3 regions of the Serratia sp. NFX21 genome follow, and region 2 is predicted to be linked to each of the others. Evidence: predicted binding sites of a transcription regulator. Region 2 holds the regulator's gene; each other region holds the start of a gene.

Region 1 (3,283 bases), 560 kb from region 2:
AGCGCCAACCGTCAAACTCCGGCGTGCTGCTGCGTTGCATATTGATATCAGCGTCATTGCACATTAACTGCAACAGAAACCATTTCTGCTTTTGGCCGATACAAACCGGCTTTGTGTCCCAACGCACCAAACGTTTTGGCAATTTATAGCGCAACCAGTTGCGGGTTGAGGCCAGGATACGGACATCCTTTTTACTCAGCCCCACTTCTTCGAACAGCTCACGGTACATGGCCTGTTCTGCGGTTTCACCAGGGTTAATCCCACCTTGGGGAAACTGCCAGGAGTGTTGACCGTAACGGCGAGCCCACAGGACTTGCCCCTGACGATTACAGATTACGATACCAACATTCGGGCGGTAGCCATCATCATCGATCACCGGACTACCTCGATAAGCTTAAATTCGCATAGATACCCTGATTGTTTCACACAAGCTACAGGCGGTAAACCACTGCTTTGCGGCGCTGCAAACCGGATAACATTGGGATAACTCACAGATAATGGCAAAGTTATAAACATGCGGAACGATTTACACCGGGTTTTATTCACTTTTTCTGTGGATAGGTATGTGAAGAACTCAAGGGATAAGCCGGTAAAACTCTGGTGAGCCTAAAAACCCCGGAAATACAAAAATCACATTAACCCTTTAAAAACATATTGATATGTAATTATCAACAGCCCTATACAGAGCAAAAATGTGATCTATGTCCGTTTAGGATCTTACCCTGGCGAAAGATCCACCAACGTCGTTTTTATCCACAGATTATCCGTATGAGTTACGCACAAATCGGACAATTTCGCAAAAAAGTGCCTGAGTCAAGGCTGTAAATCGAACCAGTGATCGGTAAAAATTTGGGTTATCCCATAAATCTGTGGATAAATAGGTGTAAGATCCTGTTTATTGTCGGTGGCTACAGGTGCACAAGCGTCAGCCGGAATTTTTCCTCTGTCGGGTGAGAGAGAAAAAGTCATGGAAAATCATGCTACTATTATTCTTTTCCCCAGTCCTTTCCGGTCAAAGTTCTCTGTGGACAAATACAGTACGTTTTTCAACCAAATCTAACAGGCTTGTATTATGGCGTTTTTATCTCCTTTGCCCCCTCCTCCTGAAAACGAACAACAGCTGTTTGAAAGGGCGCAGCGGCTTGCCGGCTGTTCCCTGGGCGAACTGGCCGAAGGTGCGCGGTTGGCTATCCCCAGGGATCTGAAGCGTGATAAAGGCTGGGTTGGCATGCTGCTGGAGCAATATCTTGGCGCCATGGCGGGCAGCAAGCCGGAGCAGGATTTCCCCGAACTGGGCATCGAGCTGAAAACCATCCCGATAGACGCCGCCGGCAAACCGCTGGAAACCACCTTCGTCTGCGTAGCCCCCTTAACCGGCAACAGCGGCGTAACCTGGGCCAGCAGCCATGTACGTCATAAGCTGGCGCGGGTGCTGTGGATCCCGGTAGAAGGTGAGCGACAAATCCCGCTGGCGCAGCGACGTATCGGTTCACCGCTGTTGTGGAGCCCAAACGCCGAAGAAGAAGAGATGCTGCGCCGCGACTGGGAGGAACTGATGGATTTGATCGTGCTCGGCCACGTAGAGCGGATCACCGCCCGCCACGGTGAGGTGCTGCAACTGCGTCCCAAGGCGGCCAACAGTAAGGCCCTGACCGAAGCTATCGGCGAACAGGGGCAGCCGATCCTCACATTGCCACGCGGTTTTTACCTGAAAAAAAGCTTCACCGGCGCATTATTGGCAAGACATTTCTTTGTCTGATCCCTTTTGTTTAGGTCACGTTTAGCTAACAGTGTCGTTGTATCAATAAACGCGTATAATTCAGCCTTTGTTTTTTATTAAGGTGTGGCTCGACAATGTTTGAGTGGATTATGGATCCCAATGCCTGGTTAGCGTTAGGTACGCTGACCATTCTTGAGATCATTCTGGGTATTGATAACATTATTTTCCTTTCGCTGGTGGTGTCCAAGCTGCCGAAAGCGCAGCAGAACAAGGCTCGCCGCATCGGGCTGGCCGGCGCAATGTTAATGCGTCTGGGGCTGTTAGCCTCCATCGCCTGGGTGATCCGTCTGACCCATCCGCTGTTTAGCGTCATGGACCACAGCATCTCGGCACGCGATCTGATCCTGCTGCTGGGTGGGCTGTTCCTGATTTGGAAAGCCAGTAAAGAGATCCATGAAACCATCGAAGGCTCTGATGAAGAGCACCACACCAAGGTGCACGGCTTCTTCGGCGCTATCGTGCAGATTATGCTGCTGGACATCATTTTCAGCCTGGACTCGGTGATTACCGCGGTAGGCCTGTCCGACCATCTGTTTATTATGATGGCCGCAGTGGTGATTGCCGTTGGCGTCATGATGTTTGCCGCCCGGCCTATTGGCGAGTTCGTTAACCGCCACCCTTCGGTGAAGATGCTGGCGTTGGCGTTCCTGATCCTGGTGGGCTTCACCCTGATGCTGGAAAGCTTCCAGGTGCATGTGCCGAAAGGCTACATCTACTTTGCGATGTTCTTCTCAATGTCGGTCGAAGCGCTCAACCTGATGCGCAGCAAGAAAAAAACCGTCTCTGAGTAATTCCCCACGGGAGTGCGCGTCAGCCACTCCCGTTATTATTTTCTGCTGCCCTGTTTCAGCGTCACTTTCCCTATCAAGATAAAGACTTATCCGAAACACGGCGCATCCAGATTTTGCTAATCTTAAAAGAAGCTTCTTTTTTGCATATATAACTGAGGATCCGCAGGATGAAAAAGTGGGTAATGGCAGTGTCTGCGTTGGTGATCGCCGCCGGGTTGGCGGGATGTTCCAGCGATTACGTGATGGCGACCAAAGACGGCAATATGATCCTGACCGAGGGCAAACCGGAGATTGACCAAGATACCGGCCTGATCAGCTATAAAGATGAAAAAGGCAACAGCCGCCAAATCAACGGCGATCAGGTTTCACAGGTTATCGAACGTTAAATTCCCCGTCGGCTATCGCTCTCGTAGTGCGCGATAGCCCTCCCCGCACTGAATCCGCTTCCCCCATCTTCTCGGCTTGGTTATAGTCGGCAAAGGCAGTACACCGCCTTGCAGGTTGTTTGCCACAGCCTGCCCTTTGGCTCCTGTTTCACCGGGCGGTTTAGCCCGTAAGCGCTAACATGAAAGGAAGGCCGTTAATGCAATACCACCGTATTCCCCACAGTTCTTTAGAAGTGAGCGTGCTGGGACTGGGCACCATGACCTTTGGCGAACAGAACAGTGAAGCCGATGCCCATACGCAACTCGACTATGCATTAGCCGCTGGC
Region 2 (3,283 bases):
GGAAAGGCGCACCGTCTCGTAAGAGAAGTCGGCAGCGATCTCTTCCATCAGCGCAATGGCATTCTGCTGGGCTTTTTCGTGGGAAATCTTCTTGCTGCGAGCTTCGTCCTCGACCGCTTTTTCGATCGCCTTGGACGCCAACAGCTTGTTGAACAGGTCCTGACGGGCCGGCAGGCTTGGGCCGACGGCGGCCAGACGCTGACGCGAGAAGTGCATGCGCGCTACGCGAGCCAGTTTCTGCGCAATGATTTTGTCCGTACCGTGCTCGGTGGCCATGCGGCGCAGCGAAACGGTATTGGAAAAACGGACAAAGCTGTCGCGGCCGAGCCACAGCACGGCGAAGAATTTCTGCACGCCATTCAGCAGACGCAGATGCGGTGTGCCGTGACCTTCGCGCCCCGGAGAGCGGCCAAACATCACCGAAACCGGCAGCATCTGAATGTCGAGATCCGGATTGCTGCGGTGCAGGTCCAGATAGTCGTGGAACAGTTTTACCGACTCTTCTTTCGGCGTGTAGTAGCGGAATACGCGCGGGCCGTCGTGAATAAACACGTGGCTTGGCAGCACGGTGCCGTCTATCTCCAGCGGATTGAGGGGGTCGGGCAGATCTTGCGCCAGGCACTGGGTGCGCAGCGTCAGCAAATCCGCCTTGGAATTATAAGGTAAAACATACAAAATCGGCCGTGAGGGATCCAACCCTAACTCCGTGACCGGATCTGAAGGGATAACCTTACTTCTTACCAACAGTTTGAGTGGTAAATTCAATAGTTTATAATAAATTTTACGCCAACCTGACATAACAACGTGAAGCCTCTTGTTAGCAATGCGCCGCAAGCATACCAGAAACCGGGTAGCAGATCTGTGGTGTTGGAAAACCGAGAGCCGGGAGAGTTTCCTGGCCTAGACTGTTTAATTATGACTTATCTCTGCTAAAGGCACTAAAAAACATGGCAAACCAAGCAACCGGCCTGACCCGTATTATTAAAGCCGCCGGCTACTCTTATAAAGGCTTTTCCGCTGCCTGGCAGCACGAAGCGGCATTCCGCCAGGAATTGGTGGCGACCGTGCTGGCTATCATACTGGCGATTTGGCTGGACGTGGGTGCGGTAGCGCGCATTTTACTGATCGGATCGGTGCTGTTGGTGATGATCGTCGAAATCCTGAACAGCGCGATTGAGGCGATTGTCGACCGCGTGGGGACTGAGCATCACGAGCTTTCCGGTCGGGCAAAGGATATGGGCTCGGCGGCGGTCTCGCTGGCGATTATTTTGGCGCTGTTTGTCTGGGGGTCGGTGCTGTGGCAGCACTTTGCCTGAGTGGCGGCGTTGCGTTGCGACAGGTGTCGCTAATCCCTGATTTTTATTCACTCTTCGGTTCCCAAGCCGCAGTTACCTGTATATACTCACAGCAAGACTGTATAAACAAACAGGGGGCGGAATGAAAGCACTAACTACCAGACAGCAAGAGGTCTATGATCTGATTCGCGATCATATTTCGTCCACTGGCATGCCGCCAACGCGCGCCGAGATCGCCATGCGTCTGGGGTTCCGTTCGCCAAATGCCGCAGAAGAACACCTGAAAGCGCTGGCGCGTAAAGGCGTTATCGAGATTATCTCCGGCGCTTCGCGCGGCATTCGCCTGCTGATGGAAGATGAAGAGGGTTTACCGCTGATTGGCCGTGTCGCCGCCGGTGAGCCGCTGCTGGCGCAGCAGCATATCGAAGGGCACTACAAGGTCGATCCATCCCTGTTCAAACCGAGCGCGGATTTCCTGCTGCGGGTCAACGGCATGTCGATGCGTGACATCGGTATTCTCGACGGCGATCTGCTGGCGGTGCATAAAACTCAGGACGTGCGTAATGGCCAGGTGGTTGTGGCACGCATCGAAGATGAAGTCACGGTCAAGCGCCTGAAAAAACACGGTAACGTGGTTGAGCTGCTGCCGGAAAACAGTGAATTCCAGCCGATTGTGGTCGATCTGCGTCAGCAGAATTTCACCATTGAAGGTCTGGCGGTCGGTGTGATCCGCAATGGCGACTGGGTTTAATCCTCACGCCCAAACATCGTTCTCTGATTCAAGTCGCCCCAGTTCTGGGGCGATGTCATATCTGATTCACTATATACCCTATAGCTTTCAAGTTGCAGCTAGGCGGCCAACTCGCTCATCCCCAGGCGCTTACTCAGGTAAGTAACTGGGGTGACAAATCTGCCGGGAGCAGATTTGAACGCTGTTTGCAGCGGCCCCGAAGGGGTGTGGCTCATGGACGGGCCACATAACTGAGTGCAGATAACAACGCTGCAACTTGAAAGATGACGGGTATACACGGGAACATTTCACTATGCGCCTGCTTTCTGCCTTCACCAGCGATACCGATAAAGCCCTGTGGCGCCTTGCGCTGCCCATGATTTTCTCCAATATCACCGTGCCGCTGCTTGGGCTGGTAGATACCGCAGTCATCGGCCACCTCGACAGCCCGACCTATCTGGGTGGCGTAGCGGTTGGCTCCATGGCCACCAGCTTCCTGTTTATGCTGTTGCTGTTTCTGCGTATGAGCACCACCGGGCTGACTGCTCAGGCGTTGGGGGCACAAAATCCGCAGGGGCTGGCACGAGCCTTTATGCAGCCGTTGCTGCTGGCGGTGTTGGCCGGGGTGGCTATTGTGTTGCTGCGCTATCCGCTGATTGAGTTGGCGCTAAAAATCGTCGGTGGCGATGGGGCGGTGCTGGAACAGGCTCGCTTATTCCTCGAGATCCGCTGGCTGAGCGCCCCGGCGGCGCTGGCCAATATGGTGATCCTGGGTTGGTTGCTTGGCGTGCAATACGTGCGCGCACCGGTGATCCTGCTGATTGTCGGCAACCTGCTGAATATCGTATTGGATATCTGGCTGGTGATGGGACTGGGCTGGAACGTGCAGGGGGCCGCGACCGCGACCGCCATCTCTGAATATGCCACGCTGCTGTTGGGATTATGGCTGTCCTGGCGCGTGATGCGCATACGCGGCATTTCTGTGCCAATGCTGCGCCAAGCCTGGCGCGGTAATCTGCGGCGTCTGCTGGCGTTGAATCGCGACATTATGCTGCGTTCATTGCTGCTACAACTGTGTTTTGCTTCGTTGACCATCTTCGGTGCCCGGCTGGGCGGCGAGGTGGTCGCGGTAAATGCGGTGCTGATGAATTTGCTGACCTTCACCGCTTATGCGCTGGACGGTTTTGCCTACGCGGTAGAGGCTCATTCGGGCCATGCCTATGGCGCCCGTGACGATAGCCAACTGCGTAAAGTATGG
Region 3 (3,283 bases), 1.9 Mb from region 2:
GCACGATGCCATTTTCTTCGTTGAACGCCTGCTGTTTGGCGCGACGACGTTCGGTCTCGCTAATCGCCCTGGCCATCGAGTCGGTAATTCTGTCACCGTAGAGGATCGCTTTACCATTGAGGTTACGCGCCGCACGGCCAATGGTCTGGATTAACGAACGTTCGGAACGCAGGAAGCCTTCTTTATCTGCGTCCAGAATCGCCACCAGCGACACCTCAGGCATGTCCAGCCCCTCACGCAACAGGTTGATACCCACCAGCACGTCAAACTCACCCAGGCGCAGGTCACGAATGATTTCGACCCTTTCCACGGTATCGATGTCCGAGTGCAGATAGCGTACCCGCTCGCCGTGCTCTTCGAGATATTCGGTCAGGTCTTCCGCCATGCGTTTGGTCAGGGTGGTGACCAGTACGCGTTCGTTGATTGCCACCCGCTTGCGAATTTCAGACAGCAGGTCATCCACCTGGGTGGTCACCGGCCTGACTTCTATTAGAGGATCCAGCAACCCGGTAGGGCGCACCACCTGATCGATAATATCGTCGCCGGACTTCTCCAGCTCATATTTGCCCGGCGTGGCAGACACGTAGATCGTCTGTGGGGCCAGCGCTTCGAACTCTTCAAAACGCATCGGGCGGTTGTCCAGCGCCGACGGCAGGCGGAAACCGTATTCCACCAGCGTCTCTTTACGCGAACGGTCGCCCTTGTACATAGCGCCGATTTGCGGAATGGTGACGTGGGATTCATCGACCACCAACAGGCCATCCGCCGGTAAATAATCAAACAGCGTCGGCGGTGGCTCGCCCTCTTTACGTCCGGACAGGTAGCGCGAATAGTTTTCAATGCCGGAGCAGTAACCCAGTTCGTTCATCATCTCCAGATCAAACTGGGTGCGCTGCGTCAGGCGCTGCTCTTCCAGCAGCTTGTTATTGGCCAACAGCACCTTGCGCCGTTCGGCCAGATCCACTTTGATCTCTTCCATCGCCTGCAGGATCCGCTCACGCGGCGTCACGTAGTGCGACTTCGGATAAATGGTAAAACGCTGGACCACCTGTTCGATCTGGCCGGTCAAAGGATCAAACAGCGAAAGCCGCTCGACCTCCTCATCAAACAGTTCAATACGCAGCGCCAGCTCGTCCGACTCCGCCGGAAAGACGTCGATCACCTCGCCACGCACGCGGAAGGTCGCGCGCTGGAAGGCCTGATCGTTACGGGCATATTGCAGCTCCGCCAAACGACGCAGGATCGAACGCTGATCGATGATCATGCCCTTGGTCAGGTGCAACATCATCTTCAGATACAGATCAGGATCGCCCAGACCGTAGATCGCCGAGACCGATGCCACCACGATCACATCGCGGCGCTCCAGCAATGCTTTGGTCGCGGAAAGACGCATCTGCTCGATGTGTTCGTTCACCGCAGCGTCTTTTTCGATAAAGGTGTCGGAGCTGGGTACGTAGGCTTCCGGCTGATAGTAGTCGTAGTAAGAGACAAAATACTCGACCGCATTCTCGGGAAAGAACTCTTTCATCTCGCCGTACAGCTGCGCCGCCAGCGTTTTGTTAGGTGCCAGCACCATGGTGGGCCGGTTCAGATCGGCTATCACATTGGCGACGGTAAATGTCTTGCCCGACCCGGTAACGCCCAGCAGCGTCTGGTGTGCCAGGCCGTCTTCCAGGCCCTCTTCCAGCTTGCTGATGGCCTGCGGCTGATCGCCGGCCGGTTTGAATTCGGAATGCAGTTTGAAAACTTTACTCATGGACTCGGCTACCCTGTGGAGATGTGCGCGCTCAGGCGGCCATAGAGCTAATGCTCAATTGATGGCCTCTAATTATGGAAAGCCCCGGCGATTTTTGCCAGTGCCCATGATACTGGATATAAAACCAGCTTCAAGCGATTCGTCGCTTTAGCGTGCGTCAAATCAGGCTGAATGCACCGTCGGGGTTACAGCCGCGTGACATTTTTATTGTCAATAACAGATTTATCCCCAAAATCCGTCACGAATTAACTTATTGATAGCACTGCGGCCAAAAATCATACATAGAGACTTCATCAATACATTGGCCGCTTGATTTTAGTTAAAATATTGATAATTAATGACTTTACAAAAAAGACGAGATTGCGGACAAAGCGAACACAACCCGCGTCCGCTCTCGCTTTAAACCGGTTTTCTCAATCTAATGCACAAGGTTATCCACAGGAATGGTGGATAACTCTCACCACCCCGCCCCGGCTGGGAGTTGCAGAAAGAGCGCTTTTTGCCGTTTCTGTCCGCCAAGATGGCTTTTTTAGTTATTTTTTCACAATAATATCGCTTTGGTTATGCCGATTAATGCTAAAAAGCCCCATTGCCAAAAACGGATTTATCTCATTGTTGCCGTCACCCGATGCATCTTGCTACAACCGACGAAATAGTTTGCACCATAAGCATTCTTCGCAGCACTGGAAGAGTGCAAAAATCGTCCGCGTTAACTTTCCCCTCTATTTTCACTTGGTCCGCCAGCCCTGTCCTGGCGCGAAAAACCGTTAACAAGGCAATAACAATCCTGTTTTTAACGGTTTTATAAAGTTGGCCCAAGGGTTGCATTACCCTTGGGTGGCAAAAGTACGATCGGGATAAATATCCGGGATGTAATGGCGGAATTATCCGCTGTCATTTAGCGGACAGACGGAAGTAAAACAACCGCTCTTTACTTGATAAAGACCAAAGAGCACGGACAATCCGACAATAACTGCGATTTTTGCCTATGTATCACTTGTTTTACCAGAATTTAAACTGCCTGGTAAAAGGCAGTCATTCGGCACTTTATTCTGGACATTAAAGCACTCGGGAAAGAAACCGCTACTGTGAAAACGGTGGCAAGGAGTGGAATACGATTCTTTGAGGAGAATGCCGGATGTTGAGTTTAAGGTCAGTGAATCAGTTTTACGGGCAAACCCATACCCTGTGGGACATCAATCTGGAATTGCCGCGCGGCCAGTGCACGGTGCTTATCGGCCGTAACGGCGTGGGCAAGACCACGCTGGTGAACTGCATCATGGGCCATTTGCCGGTGGTCAGTGGCAGCATGACCTGGCAGTTGGCGGATGAACCGCCACAAAATCTGCTGCAGCAACCGGTGGAAACCCGCACCGCGCTGGGGATCAGCTATGTTCCGCAAGGACGACAAATCTTTTCGCAGCTCAGCGTAGAGGAAAACCTGCAGGTAGCGCTGATGGCCGGCCGCGATAAAAACCGCCGCATTCCGCCTTTGATTTATAACCTGTTCCCCAACCTGCGAGAAAT

Evidence for each region. The regulator LexA, encoded in region 2, represses DNA repair genes until DNA is damaged. The targets are predictions, from matches to a motif close to TNCTGTATGTACATACAGNA.
Region 1: the regulator LexA is predicted to act here: its motif matches at 1,021-1,040, upstream of mutH (DNA mismatch repair endonuclease MutH).
Region 3: the regulator LexA is predicted to act here: its motif matches at 1,867-1,886, upstream of uvrB (excinuclease ABC subunit UvrB).

What each region holds. Positions count from the first base shown of each region.
Region 1 is NZ_CP183196.1:4,621,599-4,624,881, forward strand. It holds gene rppH (RNA pyrophosphohydrolase) at 1-376, opposite strand, end outside; gene mutH (DNA mismatch repair endonuclease MutH) at 1,073-1,759, shown strand; gene ACNT1W_RS21610 (TerC family protein) at 1,855-2,571, shown strand; gene ACNT1W_RS21615 (YgdI/YgdR family lipoprotein) at 2,739-2,957, shown strand; gene ACNT1W_RS21620 (NADP(H)-dependent aldo-keto reductase) at 3,155-3,283, shown strand, end outside.
Region 2 is NZ_CP183196.1:5,180,340-5,183,622, reverse strand. It holds gene plsB (glycerol-3-phosphate 1-O-acyltransferase PlsB) at 1-798, opposite strand, end outside; gene ACNT1W_RS24265 (diacylglycerol kinase) at 948-1,316, shown strand; gene lexA (transcriptional repressor LexA) at 1,438-2,046, shown strand; gene dinF (MATE family efflux transporter DinF) at 2,339-3,283, shown strand, end outside.
Region 3 is NZ_CP183196.1:1,821,477-1,824,759, reverse strand. It holds gene uvrB (excinuclease ABC subunit UvrB) at 1-1,756, opposite strand, end outside; gene ACNT1W_RS08625 (ATP-binding cassette domain-containing protein) at 2,895-3,283, shown strand, end outside.